DNA from 3 places in the Paenibacillus sp. FSL M7-0656 genome. Region 2 is predicted to be linked to each of the others. Evidence: riboswitches for the same ligand, from Rfam matches in the RefSeq annotation. Region 2 holds a riboswitch; each other region holds the start of a gene.
The links. Region 2 has a riboswitch for cyclic di-AMP ahead of MHI01_RS11525 (hypothetical protein). Riboswitches for the same ligand answer to the same signal wherever they lie in the genome.

Region 1 (7,093 bases), 1.5 Mb from region 2:
TACAAAGTAGCTGCTACTGGATTTCCGACGCAGCAAGCCGTGGTGAAGAATGGAGAAAAGGTCTATCAATTTTACGCCGATGATGTGCATGATTTCGCCTGGGCGGCCTCACCCGATTTTGTGTACGCCGAGGAACCCTTCTCTGCACCCAATGTGCCTGGTGTACGAATCAAGTTATATCTGGACCCAGCTCATCAGGATCTGAAAGAACGTTATTTCTACGCCGCGAAGGCCGCTCTAGCCAATTATAGCAAATGGTTTGGCCCATATCCTTATGCTACCTTATCCATCGTAGTTCCACCCAAAGCGGGGAACGGCGCTGGAGGTATGGAATACCCTACGCTAGTTACGGCCTTTGGAGCCGATGATACTACTCCGGGTTATGACCTGGAACGTACCGTAGTCCATGAGATCGGACACCAGTACTTCTACGGCATGGTTGCCAGCAACGAATTCGAGGAAGCCTGGCTGGATGAGGGATTCACCTCTTATGCAGAAGACAAACTGATGGAGCAGGAATACGGATTGATTCCGAATCTGCCAGTACAATCGGGACTGATTACGTCTCCTTCATCCTTAACACAAGAATCCTGGAAGTTTGATTCACAGAATGAGTATGCAGCCAATGTCTATACACGTGGCAAACTTGTATTGCTTGGTATCGAACATCAAGTCGGTGCCAAAAAGATGGAACGCATCCTCTCTACCTATGTGAAGAAGTACCGCTTCAAACATCCCACTTCGGCTGATTTTCAGAAAATTGTGGAACAAGTGACCCGCACTTCCTGGTCTGATTATTTTGATCAATACGTCTATAGTAACGGGATGGCTGACTTTGCTGTAGAGAAGATTCGTGTTACGCCCGTACAGAAAGACGGTCAAACATTGTACGAGTCATCCGTGACGATCGCAAAAAAAGGGAGTGATTACAATGCCGTTCCTGTTCGCATTGCTTTTGAAGACGGGCATATCCTCACCAAGCAATGGAATGGCAAAGAAGATCGCATCACGTATAAATTAACTCACACATCCCCCGTATCCTGGGCCATGACCGATCCCCTGTACTCGATCGTGCTGGAGAACCGCCATATGAACAATTTCCTGAAATCCGGACTGGATGAGCAGACGAAGTCCCGCTGGAGCATGAGTGTAACCAAACTAATAGAAGCCATATTCGGAGGTCTGTCATGGTGAGGTGGAAACGGTGAAAGCGAAAATACGTGAAGGCTGGTTTCTCGTCCGTCAGCATATGTTCATTGCCGCACTCTTATTTCTCTATCAACTCATTTGGGGATATTTCTTCTATCGAATGGTACAATCGGCCGTCATCCCACTGCTCCTTCGCTATCCAGATGCTGATGCCGGTGAGCTGAGTACACTTTTGTTCAAAATGGAAAGTCAACTTAACCTGTCTACCCATCCGGAGGTTCATCGTTATCTATGGATTCTCGGGGGCATGTTGCTGGTTCGCATGTTGATCAGCCCCCTCATTCAGGCAGGACTGCTCTACTCACTTCAGCACTTTAATTCTACAGAAGAGCGTATCCCCTTTGTCCGCGGAATCAAAAATCTGTGGAAACCGATGCTACTGCTCCACACCATACGTACATTATTGATACTTCTGCCCGCCTACTGGCTCATTCCGAAGCTTTACTCAATTCTGATGGACGGATTTCATTCCCTCCAATTACTTTTGCCTGGTATACCTTATGTTGCTGCCTGGATTGTATATGGTTGGATCATCCACCATGTCATACTCTACATGCAGTTCGGTGTTTCGGCACCAGAAGGAGAAGGCGGGGCTCACGGTACCCTCAAAGCCCTCTGGATTGCACTGCGTCATCTCATCGCCGTAATCGGCATTGCACTCCTGCTGGGCGGAGTACACCTGCTCGTCTTTGGGGCATTCACTACAGCCTCATGGTTATTAACGGGACTTACCGGACTTATACTACAACAGACGTATCCACTTGCCAGGTGTCTATTGAGTCTGTGGAAAATATGCAGCCATTTCCGATTATGGCAGTCCAAAATATCCAAAGGTGAGAGCAGATAGTTTAAAAATTGTTACCATCACATGTTAAACTCATGGCCTAATATGTACTTATAAATAGGCAAACCTCAACCTTTCCCCGTCAAAGGTCGAGGTTTTTTTTGCTAAATTTGTTGCTAAACGTTGCCAAAGCCGTACTCCTCTGTTACAATAATCGCAGTGAGTTTTTAGTAACAACTTTGTAATATTTACATTCATATTTGTAACTACTTAAAATTAAATCGTCATTTCTTGATTTCGCAGGTGCATAACTAGCATAGCCAAATTCCTGGCACCTGGGAAGCGGGGGAACCAGTTATGGGTGAATTGATCTTGCTACAGAGGGATCATAGGGGACCTTCAACCGAATCCTTAAGCTAACCTCGCAGGCGTTGGAAGGGGAATATCTCTTGTTCAAGAAGAAATTAACCGCAGCTGTACTTAGCATCACATTCGCTTTATCGCTTGGTGCAGGTAGCGCATTCGCAGATTCAAAGATGGACAAAGTAATTGATTCAGCAATGGGAACTACATATCAAAGTGGAGGAACAACGCTCAACGGCTTTGACTGCTCCGGATTTACACGGTATGTATTCGACAAGTTGGGTATTGATTTGGCACGCCAATCCAGTTCCCAATTCGACATGGGCGATTCCGTATCCCGCATGGAAATGAGAGCTGGCGATCTGGTGTTCTTTAATACAACAGGTAAAGGCGTATCTCATGTAGGAATCTTTGTAGGGGATGGAAAGTTCGCACACTCCTCTTCATCCAAAGGTGTTACGATCAGTGCATTGAGTGAAAACTATTGGGCCAATCGTTATGTTGGCGCGAAACGGATTATGAGCACGGACGCATATGAATCACTGGCCCTTGACTAGGGACAAGCTGAGCAACATGATGCTGTAACCATTAACCATACTGGAACGAAGCAAGAAGCATAACAGAACCGCCCGGTACATTCTCCGCAGGAATGTATCCGGCGGTTTTTTTGTGCTTCAATCCTTATTCATGTTGCAAGTTACTCGGGGTATATCCTGCGACATCAACAGGTTCATTTTGCGTTCGTTCGTCCGTGCCCTTATGATGTTTTTACCCATCCCGTTATAATATAAACGAAATTACCGGAACTTTTGTTTCATTTTTTTTCTTGGGAAGGAAGACTTGCTAAATGAACATCTCTTTTGTAGAGTGGACAAAGAGTTCTGTTTCAAGGAAAGGAGCATGCAGGTGTATGAAGGAAACCCCTGTGACGTTTCACGTTGTACCCATGCGAGAAGAACATGCGGAGCTTATCTGCAGTTGGCAGTATGATCCGCCTTACAATATCTACAGCTGGCTCCCCTGGGAGCAGATGAAGGCTCTGGAAGTGGAATTCGGAGATGCACAGCTGCGGCAGGAGCAATATGCGATCGTCCTGGATCAGAACGATCGTATATGTGGGTTTGCTCAATACTTCCCACTTCAAGGGGTAACCCGGATTGGCCTTGGCATGCATCCAGAGCTGTGTGGTCAGGGTCAAGGGACAGCTTTTGTCACTGCCATTGTACAGGAAGCTATTCGCCGAAATCCCACGAATGAGATTGATCTGGAAGTACTCACTTGGAATGCTCGTGCCATTCAAGTCTATCTGAAGAGTGGATTTGTCACCCAGGATACATACGAACGACAGACCCCAAGCGGCTTGAAGCCCTTTCACTGTATGGTTTATGAAGGGCCTCGCGGTTAGAATCCATTGCAAAACAACCAAATTTGCCCCTTGTTATGTGATTAGTTCAAAAAATTCCCACAAAATGCTATGATGTCAGTACAGGTTCCGTTATAATGATATGGATAGTTTCAGGTTAGATGATCTTTCATTCTGGAGGGGACATAAGGGATGCACAAATGGATCATGAGCGGAGTATTTTTTGCAGCATGCGCTTTAGCTATTGTTTTAATGTTTACGCTTCCAGGGAAAGAAGAAGTGGCTGAAGAAGCCAAGCCAACCATGCCGGAAGTAACATTGGATGCCGGACAAGCTGAAGCACTGGTCAAAGCCAATTGTATCTCCTGTCACGGGGATCAGCTTCAAGGTGGCGTAGGACCTGCTCTGGCAAACATCGGCAGCCAGGATGATCTGGAGAAGATCTATTCTACGATTGTCAAAGGTAAAGGTGGCATGCCTTCCTTCAAGGGCAAACTGCAGGACGAAGAGATTGCAAATATCGCCATGTGGCTGTCAGAGAAGAAATAATCTCTGCACACGCATAACAAAGAGGCGCTTAGTCCCCTTTTGGGAGAATAAGAGCCTCTTTGTTATATCAATTATTAAGCCTCTGCGGCATGCTCAGCCAGAAAGGCCTCAACTTCACGTGCGGACGGCATCCCGGACTGGGCGCCGAGCTTTGTCACGGATAACGCCGCCGCACCCATGGCGAAGCCTACGGCCGCGTCCAAAGTCTCACCGCGCGCGAGGGCTACCGCCAGCGCGCCGTTGAAGCAATCGCCAGCGCCGGTCGTATCGACGGCGCTTACGGCGTAGCCGGGCGAACGGCACGCCCCGGCACGCCCTGCTTGTACGCGGCCACCAGGCGCCGCCGCGTACACAGCCCCCTCGGGGCCGAGCGTCGTGACGACAGCGGCCCCGAGGGATGCGGCGAGCTCTGCGACCGCCGCATCCAGGTCTTCCGGCCGGAGATGATCCCGGCCGGTAAGCACGGCAAGCTCACTGCGGTTTGGCGTGACAACGTCGACGCACCGCAGGAGCTCCTGCGGCAGACCCGGCACCGCGGGAGCCGGGTTGAGCACCACCAGTGCGCTGCCTTCAGCCGCCAGTTGGGCGGCGCGGGTAACCGCTGGCAGCGGGATCTCCAGCTGCAGCAGCACCGCTGCGGCTGCAGTCAGGCTTTTTACCGTATCCGCCTCTTCCAGCATCTCAGGCACCACTTGCCCATTCGCACCAGGAATAACGATAATCCGGTTGTCTCCCCGAGAGAGCCAGATGGAAGCCGTCCCTGTAACCGTGTCTTCCAATATGCGAACCTGCGAGGCATCTGCACCACTTTCCGTCAGACTGTGCAGCAGACGTTCGCCAAAACCGTCCGATCCCACCGCACCAATCATCGTAGTCTGTCCACCCAGACGCGCAGCGGCAACAGCCTGGTTGGCCCCTTTGCCACCAGCGAGATAATGTAGCTCCTCACCGCTCACCGTCTCTCCCTCTTCCGGAATCGTGTCTGTCTTCACCACAAGATCCATATTGAGACTGCCTACGACAGCAATAAGAGGTTGTTTCTGATTATAGTCTGACATGTATGGTTCACTCACTTCTGGCCGCGCGATAATAACCGACCTCGTTATTGCGACCTCATTTTGTCATAAGCTTCGTTATATTGCCCTGCTTCCTTGATATCTACAGATGTAATACCACCCGCATCCCATGACGTGAGACGCAGCGTAACCGTTGTATAATCAATTGTAATAAAAGGATGATGATTGAATGCTTCCGAGATCGCAGCGACCTCATCCACAAATGCAATCCCTTTCATGTAGTTGGAGAACACGAATTTACGTACAATCCACCGTCCCTCTTCCAGTTCCCAGCCTTCCAGCCTTCCCAGATGAGCTTCGACTTCCTCTTGCGAAAAAACCATGCGTTATCTTCCTCCCCATAGGATGGTACATTACAGACATGCGTCCGTATAACCACCGACACCTTCGGCGCTATCAACAGCAACCTCAAAGGCCAGGCTCACCGCCATGCGGTTGGCCCATTTCACGACTAACATCTTACCACGGACAAGCTTCAAAATCCAATCAACTACATGGCATAGAACCAATAACCATAAGGCTTTGAGGGGAATTCCAATTCCATTTACACCCCTAAAGATGCAAGTAAACACACTAAATTAAAGGTACAAATGTCAACTCTTCTTCCCCGATCAAAATATGAATGCGGTGCTGTTCCTTATCGTGGATGACCACGCCACTTCCAACCGGAATAACGGACTCCTCGCCCAGCGCATAGAACAGATCCTCCGCCAACGCCTCATCCACTTCAAGTTGGTCAGATGCAGCCAGTCTCTCCCACTCTTCCGCGTCCATTTCAAAGAAAACATACCGATCCGGTATGCGTCCGATTGCCGTTGTCAGATCTGTCAAAATTCCTTCATAATCCCGTCCATGCTTTACGCCCATTGGCTTTTCACTCCTATTCGGCCCCTAAGGAGCGGATTTGATCTTATTATACCTGAAAATAGCCCTTAAAAAAAAAGGCCTTCTGGTCGATAAATACATATATGACCGTTTTAACTGTTTTAGCAACCGTAAGGAATGCCTAACATTGAACGGATTGCGGCCAAAAATTCGTCCGGAAGCCCGAACACAGCCGCTTGAAAGGATTCAATTTTATCTCATGGATGAGGTGTATGATGAACATTTCAACGATTATTGGACTAATTTTGGGGCTGGTCTCCCTTGTATTTGGTATGTTCTTGAAGGGTGCGCCCTTAATCAACCTGGTTAACAATCCCGCAGCCTACATTATTATCTTTGTTGGTACAGCAGGAACCATCTTTATCGCATTTCCGATGTCTGAAGTTAAAAAAATCCCTAAGCTTTTCGGGATTGTTTTCAAAAATCAAGTACTTATTGATCGCGTATCCCTGATCGGCACATTTATGGATTGGGCTTCCACTACCCGTCGTGAAGGTTTGCTTGCACTGGAATCAAAAGTAGAAGAGATTGACGATCAGTTCCTTCGTGGCGGTATGCGTATGATTATAGACGGCAACGATCAGGAATTTGTAAGTGATGTGCTCATGGAAGATATTCATGCTACAGAGGAGCGCCACCGTGGCAGTGCCTTGATCTTCGCTCAGGCGGGGATGTACGCACCAACGCTCGGGGTTCTCGGGGCCGTTGTAGGTCTCATCGCAGCACTTGCCGATCTCAGTGACATGGAGAAACTCTCCCATGCGATTGCGGCAGCATTTATCGCAACACTCCTTGGTATATTTAGTGGTTACGTGTTATGGCACCCGATGTCTAACAAGCTGAAACGGATGTCCAAGCAAGAAA
Region 2 (7,093 bases):
GTCACACGTCTGATCGCCATCATCCCGGCGGTAATTGTGACAGCCATTGCAGGAGAACATGGCACAGAAGAACTGCTCATTTTGAGCCAGGTCGTGCTGTCGCTTCAATTGCCCTTTGCTGTAATTCCCCTGGTGATGTTCACAAGTGATAAAAAAAGCATGGGTGCATTCGCCAACAAATTGTGGCTCAAAATCATCTCATGGGTCATTGCCGCGATTATCGTTGTGCTGAATGTATATCTGATCATTCAGACGATCCGGTTGTTCTAATCTCATTTTAATTGGCTAAATACTAAAAAGGCTGATCAACTCCGGTATGCTATACCTAAGTTGATCAGCCTTTATTGTTGCAATCCATTAAACAACCATCTGCATCTAATCCTGATTTGGCATCAGTAACGGCAAGAGTTGATCCAATGAATCAACGGTCCAATCCGCACGTTTGTCATCCGATAGCTCTGGCTGGAATCTTCCGTAACCCTGCATAATTCGAATCGTACGCATGCCCAGCTTCCGAGCAGGTATAATGTCGTTATCGATCCGATCGCCGATCATCACGGCTTCCTCCGGTTCACAGCCGGCCTGTTTCAAGGCTACAGCGTACAACTCAGGGTCTGGCTTGGACACTCCTTCTTCAGCTGAACATGCCAGAACATCAACATACTTCCGCAAGCCGTAACTCTCCAGTCTCTCTTCCGTTCCAGGACTCTGATTGGCAATAATGCCAATGCGATAATGCCGTGACAACTGCTGAAGAACAAAATCTGCTGAAGGAAAAGGACGTTCAAGATCTTTTTGAAACTTCAGCTTGTCCTGAATCTGTTTTTGATGCCCCTCGTCTTCAACAAATGTGCGAATTGCCACTCTCATAGGCCATTGCTCATATTTTCGGTAACAGCTCGCGAACAGTTCGCGTACCGCCTCAATTGTCACCGGATACCCCAAAGCACAAGCTTCACGGACAAACTGTCCGATAATATCATCAACCGGCTCCCATTCATCCACCAGCGTATCTCCAACATCAAAAAACAACCATTTCAATCCACCTACATCCGGCACGCCAATTCCTCCTTGTAAGCATAAAAAAGAAGACTCACCATCCTGCATGAGTCTCCTCAAACTTCCGTTTATCGATACATTCAATTATAACAGGCACCTTACACCTGAGCAATCACAAGCTATGGCATTAACCATTGAGGAGAAAGCCAACTTCCCCATTGAGCGAATATACAATCCGGTCTGCGCCCATGCCCCGATAGATGCCCTTAGGATGACTCTGCTCCGTAATGACGCACAGGGATTTCGATGTCCATGAACGGCAGATCTGTAAATAACGACAGGTCAGATTCAGGCTGTTCTCGAAAATAAACACGTTGCCTACGCTGCCCTGCGGCAAAAACCATTTTTGAGCTGCAGCCGTATTCATGCGAATGACATGTTCTACTCCGATTCTACGGAGTCTTCGCTCTTCCCCTGCACTGTTGGTTAGAACGGCAAACGGCATTTTTTTGTACATCAGCAATTTGATAAATTTACGTCCTGCTTCATTTGGAGCAGTCACTAAGATCATCTCAGTATCCATCATTCGTTCCTCCCTTGGCGTGAAAAGACAACAAAAAAGAAGCGTGGGGGACCAAGGCCTCCCGAACGCTTCTTAAATAACCCATGGCGAAAACACCATGAACCAGCGTACGGCTTGTTGCCTCTCCCTTTAACGCTTACGAGGTTAGCTGACGGATTCGGGCGCGAGAGTCGCCCTATTTCCGGCTGTCACCGGAAAATTCACCCCATGAATGCCCACTGTCCTGGACAGCGCATTCCGTTGGTTCCCCCGTTTCCCATTCATTAATGAATGGAAACTCAGCGATTAAAACATCGTTCGTATATCTTAAGGTAAGATCGAGCGATATTATCGTTTGTTTCGTTTTTCAAGTACAATTTAGTTTAAATTGAAATTACGTTATGAATCATACACCCGTGCCATGTCGGTGTAAAGTCCGCCCAGATCACCAAATCGGCAGATTTTTGCCAATTCCTATCCATAATAACGCTTACAACAAAGTTATACTCTATCTATCTCTTCAAGGCTATCTAATTCTCACTCTGGCGTAAATCACTTCGCAATTCATTCACGTATTCTGCACAACTTGCCTGTTTTGATTCTTTTAACACCATATTAGTTTTGAAATATTTAATTGCAACCAATATAATAGAAGATATAAGAGTAAATAAATGGAGGCGATTTAGATGACAGTCTACGATTACAAAGTGAATACCCTTCGCGGTCAAGAAGTTGAAATGTCCGACTACCGTGACAAAGTGCTCCTGATTGTGAATACGGCAAGCTCATGCGGCCTTACCCCTCAATTCAAAGGTCTGCAAGAATTGCAAGACAAGTTTCAAGATGCTCCATTTGAAGTGCTTGGTTTCCCAAGTAACCAGTTTGCACAGGAAAAAGGATCTTCCGACGATATTGCCGAGTTCTGTCAGATGAATTATGGCGTGAGTTTCCCCATGTTTGAGAAAATTGATGTGAACGGCTCAAGCGCTCACCCTCTTTTCCAACACCTTAGCACAGAGGCTCCTGGCCTGCTCGGCTCCAAAGCAATCAAATGGAATTTCACCAAATTCCTCGTGGATCAGAACGGACAGGTCATTAAACGTTATGCTCCCAAAACAACACCGGACAAGATTGAAGAAGATATCAAGAACTTACTTCAAAAATAATACACAGGCCACCCGTAGCCGGAAGGTAGAGCAGCATTGCCCCGGTAATGGGTGGCCTTTTTTCCTCAACTTTGATGTCATACTGTTCGAAAAAGACAAAAAAAAGAAGCTTCCCATTAATGGAAAGCTTCTTTTTAATCGTTCATATGATGCGGTCGAGAGGACTCGAACCTCCACGGGCATACGCCCACTACCCCCTCAAGATAGCGTGTCTGCCATTCCACCACGACCGCATGTCGTAAATAATCGGCAACAGAATTGATTATACCGGGTTCAGAACTAAAAGTAAAGTATTTTTTAATACTTCTTTTTCAGCTAGGCATTTTCATCAAAAATCGCATAATCTCGTCATCTTTACCCATGAACTGCATATGATTAGATTTGATCCCCTCTTTTTCGGTAAGAGCCGATCTTTTTGATTCATTTATATATAGTCCTCCATGAACTTCACCACATAAATAACACAATAAGTTATATAAAATAACACAAATATTAAATTCCAGATTTAATCCATTAATTTTCACGGATACTATTGACAAAAAGCGGACATTTATGGGATGATAACTATCATATAATTCGGATTTTTAAACATAAAGCAAACAAAAAGGAATATAAATGTCACTTTAAGTGACATTTAACGAACACAGGAGGCGAATGATTGTGAACCGTGGGAATAAGCTGCTCGATTATGTCAAACTGCTTGATTCCTCTATTCAGGTTGGAGGGTTCACCCATTCCTTCGGCATGGATATCCATATCAGGGAGGGTACCATTCGTAATGCTGAAGATCTCGAATCATTCATGCGTTGTCAGTTGCATCCGAGCATCGTTCGTCTTGAAGGTATGGCCATCAAAGGTATCTATACTGCAGCAGATCACAAGGATACATGGCGGATAGCTCTTATCGACAAGCTTGTCCATGTTCAGCGAACCCCTGGAGATCTCAGAGAACAAGCTGCCGCCATGGGTAAACGATTGATCAGACTTGCACGAGCTCTGCACCCCTGGATTGAATTCAGCCAGCTCGAACAGATCTTTGCCAAATACGATTCGGTTGGCTGCCTCTCTACTGTTCATGCCTGGATTAACCACCACCTCGACATCCCGGTCGAAGAGGCGGTCCTTGGTTACCTGCATTCAGCCATGAATGCCTGCATAACCGAAGCCTCCAAAGTCATTCCCCTGAACAACGATACAACCAAGGATCTGATGGTCCGCCTGGCCACAGATCTGGAGAATGAATGGAAGACCGTCAGCGCCTCGGCTGCGGATGGACTGGCACAGCCAACCTCGATGTCCATGAAATCGTTTTTCCCCAGTTTCCATATGCTCGGAGCTGGACTTCATGCCTACAGGGCCTAATCCTCTTCCTCCTCATGCCTGCTCCCCTTCATTCAAAAAAACTAAAAAACACGCGGCAACCTCCTTGCCGACGTGTTTTTTGTCATTTTATTTGTTTTATTTACGTATTTACGCCATTTATAATCACAAAATACACTTTTTTCCGTCTTTTTTAATTGTTAGATGACGAATTTACGTATATAATAAAACATACAGCTCGCATTTCTATATATTCTACATGAAGAAAGAGCGGCTGAATACTACATTCTAACCAGGGGTGAACCCTTTTGAACAAGAAAAAACCAGTTACTCCGTTCGGATGGGCCATCAAACGACGGCTAACCGAACTTCAAGTGGACCAGAAGACCTTTTGTGAACAGCATGGCATCCCACCCTATCGTTTATCCAATCTCATTCACGGCACACGCAAAGCAACCCGATTCAGGCACCTGGTCGCTGATATTTTGGATATTCCAGATGAACTGAGATAAGATTTCTGCCAAAGGAGGGTCTCATCCATGAGACATGTTACATCCGATCTGGAGAGGCTGTCGTTCCAGTCCATACGTCACCAGCTCATCATCGTTGATGACAATTGGATTATCCAAAGTTGTAACCGTGCCTGGCAACAGGGACTTGGTCAATGCTCACCAAACCCGGATATACACAGTAGTCATAGACATTACCTGCATCTGACGGAAGCCTGGGCAAAACGAGGCAAGAACGCTAACATGGCACTTGTCGCACAGAATTTGAAAGAACGCGGAATACCCTTTAATCGAAATCATACATATGACATCTGCGTGTATACTGTATACAACGAAAAGAGGTGGTTTCGTGTAGAACTCACCCCTCTATCTTATGCAAATTCAATTCTGGATACCGATCTCGCTTTAATTGCACACATGGATATTACCGAACAAAGAAAGACAGAACACCAATTAAAAAAGGCATTGTCTGAAGTGCGCACATTGCGCGGACTGCTGCCTATTTGCGCCGTCTGCAAACAAATCAAGGACGAAGAGGAACACTGGAACTCCGTTGAGAGTTATCTGGAGAAGCATACCCACGCCGAATTCACCCATGACATCTGTCCGGAATGCATCCGGCGGTTATATCCGAAATACTCGAATATCCTGGACAAGCGTTCCTGAAACCTTTCTCCACTCGCCGACTAACTACAACTATACGGAGAGATGATGTTCAAACTGCGACATATCCAGCTCTTGCGGTGTCCCATGCAGGGTTATGGTTCCTTTGTCCATGATATAGATGTAATCTGCGGCACTTCGTACAAAATCGATACTCTGCTCTACCAGTAGAACCGAGAGGTTCCCCTTTGCCTTGAGGTGCAAAATTACCTGCCGAATGTCCTCCACGATAGAAGGCTGGATTCCTTCTGTCGGCTCATCCAGTAGCAACAACCCAGGACGCGAAGCCAATGCCCGGGCGAATGCCAACTGCTGCTGCTGTCCACCACTCAGATCCCCGCCCTGCCGTCCATACATCGTAGCAAGCACTGGGAACATCGCCAGTACATCCTCCGGGAACGTTTTTACTCCCGGTGCACTTGTCTCCAGACCGAGCAATAAGTTTTCTTTCACCGTAAGCTGCGGGAAAATCTCCCGCCCCTGCGGTACATAACCAATCCCTGCCCGTGCCCGCTTGGCTGAGTCCAAGGTGGATAACTCCTGATTTTGCCACTGAATACTGCCCTTGCGTGATTTGAGCAGCCCCATTAATGTTTTCATCAACGTTGTTTTCCCCACACCGTTACGACCCATCAGACACACCACCTGTCCAGGCTGTACATCCAGGTTCACACCACGAAGCACATTGCTTTCCCCGTAGCCAGATTCAATTCGTTGCAGCGACAGCATGGTCATCCCTCCTTTTGCCCAAATACACTTCCGCCACTTTCGGGTCTGCCTGTACCTCCGCCATCGTACCTTCCTTCAGCAGTTTCCCTTCATGCATCACCGTTACCTTGGCTGCGAACTCTCGCACAAACTCCATATCATGCTCCACCACCACAACCGAGCGCTCACGCGCAATCTCTTGCAGAAGTCGCCCGGTCTTGTGTGTTTCTTCATCCGTCATGCCTGCGGCTGGTTCGTCCAGCAACAACACACGTGGCTCCTGCAGAAGCAACATGCCAATCTCTAGCCACTGCTTCTCCCCATGTGATAACGCTCCTGCACGAGCATCAACGCGGTCTTGCAGACCAATCTGGAGGGTAACATGCTCCATGGCAGCACTCATTTTCCCATATCGACGAATACCGATGGCTTGCAAAGGGGAACGGCGAGTCTCCCCCGCCAGCGTCAGATTCTCCTGTACCGTCAGACCTGCAAAGATCGATGGCGCCTGGAATTTGCGTCCCACACCTTTGCGAACAATCTGGTGCTCCTTCAGTCGTGTTAATTCCGTGCCATCCGCCATCTTCACCGAGCCGGACATGGGTTTTGTTTTGCCACATATCACATCCAGCATCGTTGTTTTCCCAGCACCATTGGGTCCGATTAAAAAATGCAGGTCATGTTCATGCAGCTTCAGATTCATGCCTTTGACAGCAACGAACCCACCAAAGGCCACCGTAATATCCTCGGCTACCAACACCGCTGATTCCTCAGTAGACTTTAGGTTTTTCCCGAGTGACTTGGACATGCGCACTCTCTCCTCTCCGCTTCAGCAAGCGAACGACATGACGATACACACCTACAATACCGTTTGGCATGAACAAAACCACCGTTACAAAGAGCCCACCAATGACAAACAGCCACCCTTCGGGATAAGCCTCACTAATGCCTGTTTTGGCTGCATTCAGCACCACTGCTCCGATGACCGCTCCAATAAGCGTACCGCGACCACCCAATGCAACCCACAGGACCATCTCAATGGAGGGTACAATCCCCATCATCGATGGCGAGATAATACCCACCTGAAGTACAAACAACATGCCCGCGATGCCTGCAAGCGCACCGGAAAAAGCAAAAGCCAGCGTTTTATATCCTGCCGGATCATA
Region 3 (7,093 bases), 2.3 Mb from region 2:
CATATTTTATGGAACCCCCGGGCATACCAAGGAGAACGTCATTTTGGAAAAGGAGGCCGTTATTATGCGCGTACGCCTCATTATGCTGATGGTTATCGTTATTTTTCTCGGGGGATCTCATGCTCCAGTTTCATCGCAGGATGTTTCAAGCCCGCCAAGTGAATCCGTATCAGGTTCGGATTCTGCGGAAGAAGAACAACTGACATTGGGACAATTACGTCAAAAATATGCCGATACGTTCAAAACCAATGGTCCTTCAACCAAGAAGGTTGCACTGACTTTTGATGATGTACCTGATCCACGATTTACTCCACAAGTACTGGATGTATTGAAGAAATACAATGTCAGAGCTACATTCTTCATCGTGGGTAGTCGTGCTGAGAAACATCCGGATCTAGTGAAACGCATTGTTAAGGAAGGGCATATGGTTGGTAATCACAGCTACAATCATCCTGAATTCAGTAAGCTGTCGATGAATGCCTTTCGCAAACAAATTTTACATACCGGGGATATTATTCGACGTTTGGCGGGTTATACGCCCAAGATGATTCGGCCACCTTATGGAGACATTAATGAAGAACAGCTGAGATGGGCGGCCAAACAACACTATAGCATTGTGAACTGGAACGTAGACTCCCTGGACTGGAAAGGCCTTTCAAAGGAACAGGTGAAAAATAACATCCTGTCTGCCGTGAAACCTGGCTCCATCGTTCTGCAACATGCTGGAGGCGGTGTAGGATCAAACCTGAACGGCACGATTGAGGCTTTGCCTGAAATCATTGAGGAACTACGTAATCGGGGATATGAACTGGTCACCTTGGACGAAATGTTGGGATTGCCAAAGGCCAAAGATTAAGATGAACGTGATAGAAAATAAATGAGAATATTAAAAGGGTGCTGTTCAATCGCAAATTTAGCGACTGGCAGACACCCTGTTTGAATTCATTTTAAATGTTATTTTCTCTCTACTTCAGAATGTACAGCTCGATATCCTGAAAACCAAATGAGCTTACAGACTGTTTGCTACCCGGGATAAAGATATCAATCCGGTGACCCTTGATTGCACCGCCCACATCCCGCGCTGTGGCTACAAAAGCTTGTTTTGGCAATCCTGGATGGCTGTGACCAGTTACCAGTACTTTAGTTCCAAGTGGAATCACACTTGGATCAACTGCAATCGTACCCAGTTCAAGGTCATTCCCGAAATAATCGACTGCACCCCAGCCTCCATTTTCAGACGGATCTGCAGAGTATGCCGTTGCTTTTACGTTCACAGCTTTGCTGTAATCGAATGTTTTACCCCAGGCTTGAACCACTTTGTTATCTGCGTTAACGTCCAAGCTCGCTGTAGTAACAGTCTTCGCTTGGGTCTTGCTCTCCGTTGCCGCAGCGGCTGCAACATTGTTTGCCTTACCGGGAATCGTAATTTTCAAACCACCATAAATGTTGTAAGCCGAAATGTCGTTGTTTGCTTTAACCAACGTGTTGAGTGCTACTCCATATTGTTTTGATAAGGTGTAGAAGGTATCCCCTTCTTTGGCCACATGAACTGAATCGGCGTGAGCCGGAACGGCTTGAATGAGCATTGCTGTTGTCATTAATGCTACTGCTGTTTTGGCTATACGTTTCTTGTTAATCATGGTCTTCCTCCCTCATTGTGCCTGCGAAGTTAGTTGTCGGATTCGGATGAGGAGCCCACCCTATAGGTTATTCGTTACATTTGAAACGTTATGTACCCAATTCACCCCAAGCAGTGTGCTGTAGATCTTCCCCCTGCACAATCTGCATCGTTACATCCCCCGCACTCCCTGTCCGGAAGTTTCGGCAGAGTTCAATATATCACAATTTTGTAACCTGAACTTGTAGTAATTCTTACCAAATGGTTTTTAGCATGTAAGCATTTTTAAGAATACTGGTTAATTCAGAAAGTTTGGTTGACCCGATTCCTTTACATTTGGTAACAGAATAGTTACTTTTCCGAATCCATACGTCATTATTATCCATAAAAATAGCGTTACCGACTCGAAGTCAGTAACGCTATTTGATCACATCGTTTAGAGTACTTTCGCAAGAAAATCACGTGTACGTGAATTTTTGGGTGCTCCAAACACCTCATCAGGTGTTCCCTCTTCCACAATAACCCCGCCATCCATGAACAGGATTCGGTCTCCCACTTCACGTGCAAAACCCATCTCATGGGTTACGATGACCATCGTCATTCCGCCTTCTGCAAGACGTTTCATGACATCCAGCACTTCACCGACCATCTCAGGGTCCAGTGCCGACGTAGGCTCGTCAAACAGCATCACATGCGGCTGCATGGCCAATGCTCTAGCAATGGCGATCCGCTGTTTCTGTCCACCAGACAGCTGATTCGGGAATGTATCTTTTTTATCGTACAAGCCCACGGTGTTAAGCAGATCAGAGGCAATTTTCTCCGCTTCCTGAGTGGATTGTTTCTTCACTTTAATCGGAGCAATCGTGATGTTTTGCTGTACCGTTTTGTGTGGGAACAGGTTGAAGTGCTGGAACACCATGCCCATTTTCTCACGAGTTGCGTTAATGTTATGCTTGGGGTCCGTGATTGACACGCCTTCAAAATCAATCTCTCCTGAGGTAGGCTGTTCCAGCAGATTCAGACAACGTAAGAAAGTACTTTTACCTGAACCGGAAGGACCGATGACCACGACAACCTCACCTTTGCCAATCGTCACGTTAATGCCCTTAAGCACATCGTTATTTCCATAAGATTTGTGTAATTGTCTAACGTCTATCACTTGCACTCAACTTCCTTTCCAGTCGTCCCAGCAGCTTGGACAAAATGAACGTCATTACAAAGTAGATGGCTGCTGCAATCAAAAATGGACTCAACCCTTGGTACGTAATGTTCTTGACTACACTTGCCTGATACATAATATCCACCATACCGATAACGGAGATAATGGAGGATTCTTTGATGATAGTTATGAATTCATTACCGATCGCTGGTAATACAGCTTTGAAGGCTTGTGGCAATATGATATAACGCATCGCGGCGCCTCTTCCCATACCTAATGAACGCGCTGCCTCCAACTGACCACGATCCACACCTTGGATACCTGCACGGAAAATCTCCGCCAGATAGGCACCACTATTAATGGAAAGCGTGATGATACCTGCCTGAAGGGCAGTGAAGTTAATGCCAAAGCTCAGGGAAAAACCATAGTAAATAATCATCAACTGTACCAACATCGGTGTGCCACGGATCACTTCAACGTAAGCCGTACCGATCCAGCGCAAGATTGCAGCGTCATGCAAACGGAACAAACAGATGATCAATCCAATAATTACCCCGAAGATAACCCCAAGTGCAGACAACAGAAGTGTGTATCCTACACCTGTAGCATAGAAACTTTTGTACTCCCAGAATACTTGGAAAATATTTTGTGATTTGTTCGCTTTATCCGCCATCAAGAGGCTGGCGTCCGTCACCATCTGATTGATTTTATCTTCGCTTTTCAGTCGCTCCAGTGTTCCATTTACTGCAGCTAGCAGCTCGGTATTACCTTTACGAATCCCGATTGCCGCTTCTGCTTGCTCTTCGTCCGGAACAGCAGCAGCAAGTCCAATGATATCGTCCAGATAACCTACAGCAACGGTATCTTCAACGATTGCCGCGTCAATGCGTTTTGTTTGCAGTTGAAGCACGATATCCGAGATTTTATCCAGCGCAGTAAGCTTCGCTCCTGGAATACTCTGTCCGATCGTTTCCTGAATGGAGCCTTTCTGAACGCCAATCTTCGCATTTTCAAGTTCTGCCATGGTTGGATATTTGTCTTTATCCACATTCCGAACCATAATCACTTGTTTTGATTTATAATAGGTGTCGGAAAAATCGATACTTTTCTTCCGCTCATCCGTCGGCGTCATACCTGAAATCACCAGATCAACACGCCCGCTCTGCAATGAAGGCAGAAGACCGTCGAAGCCCATATCCTCAATCACAAGCTCAGCGCCAAGATCTTTGGCAATCTCTTTGGCGATCTCAATATCGAAGCCGACGATTTCATCTTTGCCATTAATCACTTTATGGAATTCATATGGTGCAAAATCGGCACTTGTACCGAGCACCAGCTTTTTACTGCTTGAATTATCTGTAGTTCCACTTGCAAGTGCCACAGGAACGGCAGTCGTCAGCAGAATAACAAAGGTCAACAGCATCATGGTGTAACGACTTATTAATTTCAACCTTTTTCTCTCCCCTTACAATACTTTGTATGCTTCTCATGTTGATGACTGAGTCATTATAAAGTACAATGCATGATTATGCAATGCATTTTGACAATACAAATCTTGACTTGTTTCTGAAAAAATAAAGCAAACATGATATAATCAATGAATTATTTTCATTTTTGCATAAGGAGTTTACTAATGACAGCTAACAAATCACAAATTCTGACGGTTATTGATCAATATGCTTCCCGTTTTAAAGCCATTTCATCATATATCGGTGCCAACCCCGAACTGGGAAATGAAGAGTATCTCGCTTCTGCCCGTTTGAAAGAAGAACTGCTCTTCCACGGTTTCACTGTAGAGGCTCCAATCCTCGGTCTGGAGACAGCCTTTATCGGAACCTATTCAGCCGCCAAACCCGGCCCTACCATTGCTTTATTGTGCGAATATGACGCCTTGCCGGAGATCGGTCACGCTTGTGGTCACCATCTAATCTGTATGATGAGTCTTGGGGCCGCTGTTGGGCTAAAATCTATTCTGGATGAAGTAGGTGGAACCATTAAAGTGTTTGGTACCCCCGCTGAAGAGACACGTGGTGCCAAAGTTCCGATGGCTGAAGCAGGTTTGTTCGATGACTGTGACGTCGCTCTCATGGCGCATCCATATTATGCCTATGAAAAGTCAGGCAGCTCGCTGGCTATTGATGCTGTGCAATTTGAATTCCATGGCCGATCTTCACATGCCGCTGCAAGTCCGCACGAAGGTATTAATGCACTTGATGCCGTCATTCAAACGTTCAACGGGATTAATGCATTCCGTCAACAAGTGAAAAGCACCGTTCGGATTCATGGTGTGATCAACAACGGAGGTCAGGCAGCAAATATCATTCCTGACTATGCTTCTGCGCAATTTTATGTACGGGCAGCAACTCGTAAAGAACTGAATATCCTCACAGAACGTGTGATTCAGATCGCTGAAGGTTCTGCTCTCCAGACAGGATGCAAGCTGGTGACATCCAACTATGAAACGTCCTATGACGAGATGGTTACCAATGAAGCATTCTCAGTTGCGTTTAGTCAAAATCTGATGGAACTTGGAATCCCGCAAGAAGAGATTGTGAGTGGTAATGATCACGGCTCTATGGACATCGGTAACGTTTCCCTGAAATGTCCTGCAATTCATCCCTACATTCGTGTTGTAGACGAGGTGCATACACTGCACTCCATAGCCTTCCGTGACCTTGCACTTCAGGAGCGTGCGCTGGATGGCATGATTCTGGGAGCCAAGGCACTTGCAACAACAGCCTATGACGTACTGAGCCAGCCAGAGCTGCTTCAAACCATCCGCACGGAGTTCGAGCAAGCTATTCGCTAAAATTCACTTTCAACATGTTATATAGGGGTGCCCTGAACAATCTTGAATTCCAAGCTGTTCAGGGCACCCTTTTTTCTAAATTAGCTGTAAGTATATTCAGCACAAAGCTGGAAATGCTGTGAAAGAAACCTTTGAAAACGATGAAAATAATACATTTTATTACAGTAAATGTGATTCGTTTGCTGGCTAACTTGGTTAATTATAACTATAAGTGCGTGTTCAAAAAGACCGGTTTTCATAACTTATCCTATATTCAGGAGGTGCTGTCATGCTGCTCGAAGCCATGTATCATGTTCCTCGTGACAAATGGGCTTATGCTTATAATTCGTCTACCATACATCTGCGCGTACGAACCAAACGTAATGATGTGCACTACGTGACTGCACTGACCGGAGATAAGTACGATTGGAATGGAACGTACAAGGAAATTCAATTGGAGAAGGCTGCTTCGGATAACATGTTTGATTATTGGGAGGCTGCCGTCAAGCCACAATTCAAACGTCTCACTTATATATTTCGGATAACTGCCGGTTCAGAAGATGTGTTTCTTGCGGATAATGGAATTCATTATGAGACCCCCTATCCAACTGGAGGATATTATGAGTTCTCGTATATACATGAAATTGATCTGTTTAAGGTGCCCGAGTGGGCCAAAGAAGCCGTCTTTTATCAGATCATGACGGAACGGTTTGCTAATGGAGATCCCAAGCTGAATCCAAAAGAAACCCATGACTGGGGTGGCAAACCTGAGTTGGACAATTATTTTGGTGGAGATCTGCAAGGTGTGCTGGATCATCTGTATGACTTAACTGAACTTGGCGTGAACGCCATTTACTTTACCCCGTTATTCCAGGCCAATTCCTACCACAAATACGACACGATTGATTATAAAAAAGTCGACCCCCATTTCGGTGATAATGCTCTGCTTAAACAATTGACAGAAGAATGTCATCGCCTGGGTATACGTGTCATGCTTGACGCGGTGTTTAACCATTGCAGCGAAGACTTCCCTCCTTTTCAAGACGTTCTCCAGAATGGAAAAAACTCTAAGTATGCCGATTGGTTCCACATCAATGAATATCCGGTTCAGATCAAGGATGGTATACCAACCTACGATACATTTGGGTTCTATGGCAACATGCCCAAGTTCAATACAGCCAACCCTGAGGTTAAGGCATATCTACTTGATGTAGCTGAGTACTGGATCAAAGAAATTAAGCTGGATGGGTGGCGTCTGGATGTAGCAAATGAGGTGGACAACCATTTCTGGCGTGATTTTCGCAAGGTTGTTAAGGCAGCGAACCCTGAAGCCTATATTGTTGGAGAAGTATGGAGCGACTCCTTGACCTGGCTTATGGGAGATCAATTCGATTCCGTCATGAATTATCCATTTGCCGACAAAGTGCTTCAGTTCTTCTGTGGTTCAATGGACGGTTATCATTTTGCCAACGAGATGGGTTCACTGATTATGCGCTATCCGCAACAAACCAACGAAGTGATCTTTAAT

Region 1: another riboswitch for cyclic di-AMP. It lies ahead of MHI01_RS18175 (C40 family peptidase); the one in region 2 lies ahead of MHI01_RS11525 (hypothetical protein).
Region 3: another riboswitch for cyclic di-AMP. It lies ahead of MHI01_RS01110 (3D domain-containing protein); the one in region 2 lies ahead of MHI01_RS11525 (hypothetical protein).

The regions. Positions count from the first base shown of each region.
Region 1 covers NZ_JBBOOT010000001.1:4,096,204-4,103,296, forward strand. Annotated here, with positions in the region: gene MHI01_RS18165 (M1 family metallopeptidase) at 1-1,194, shown strand, start outside; gene MHI01_RS18170 (hypothetical protein) at 1,205-2,056, shown strand; cyclic di-AMP (ydaO/yuaA leader) riboswitch at 2,302-2,439, shown strand; gene MHI01_RS18175 (C40 family peptidase) at 2,443-2,913, shown strand; gene MHI01_RS18180 (GNAT family N-acetyltransferase) at 3,267-3,761, shown strand; gene MHI01_RS18185 (c-type cytochrome) at 3,912-4,268, shown strand; gene rbsK (ribokinase) at 4,343-5,326, opposite strand; gene MHI01_RS18195 (4a-hydroxytetrahydrobiopterin dehydratase) at 5,371-5,667, opposite strand; gene MHI01_RS18200 (hypothetical protein) at 5,698-5,853, opposite strand; gene MHI01_RS18205 (hypothetical protein) at 5,918-6,211, opposite strand; gene motA (flagellar motor stator protein MotA) at 6,445-7,093, shown strand, end outside.
Region 2 covers NZ_JBBOOT010000001.1:2,592,861-2,599,953, forward strand. Annotated here, with positions in the region: gene MHI01_RS11515 (Nramp family divalent metal transporter) at 1-270, shown strand, start outside; gene MHI01_RS11520 (HAD family hydrolase) at 376-1,059, opposite strand; gene MHI01_RS11525 (hypothetical protein) at 1,187-1,582, opposite strand; cyclic di-AMP (ydaO/yuaA leader) riboswitch at 1,701-1,876, opposite strand; gene MHI01_RS11530 (glutathione peroxidase) at 2,248-2,727, shown strand; tRNA gene MHI01_RS11535 (tRNA-Leu) at 2,878-2,960, opposite strand; gene MHI01_RS11540 (urease accessory protein UreF) at 3,388-4,089, shown strand; gene MHI01_RS11545 (hypothetical protein) at 4,356-4,559, shown strand; gene MHI01_RS11550 (hypothetical protein) at 4,587-5,222, shown strand; gene urtE (urea ABC transporter ATP-binding subunit UrtE) at 5,253-5,948, opposite strand; gene urtD (urea ABC transporter ATP-binding protein UrtD) at 5,926-6,735, opposite strand; gene urtC (urea ABC transporter permease subunit UrtC) at 6,698-7,093, opposite strand, start outside.
Region 3 covers NZ_JBBOOT010000001.1:262,395-269,487, reverse strand. Annotated here, with positions in the region: gene MHI01_RS01115 (polysaccharide deacetylase family protein) at 65-856, shown strand; gene MHI01_RS01110 (3D domain-containing protein) at 966-1,640, opposite strand; cyclic di-AMP (ydaO/yuaA leader) riboswitch at 1,643-1,837, opposite strand; gene MHI01_RS01105 (amino acid ABC transporter ATP-binding protein) at 2,055-2,777, opposite strand; gene MHI01_RS01100 (ABC transporter substrate-binding protein/permease) at 2,764-4,227, opposite strand; gene MHI01_RS01095 (M20 family metallopeptidase) at 4,411-5,586, shown strand; gene MHI01_RS01090 (alpha-glycosidase) at 5,855-7,093, shown strand, end outside.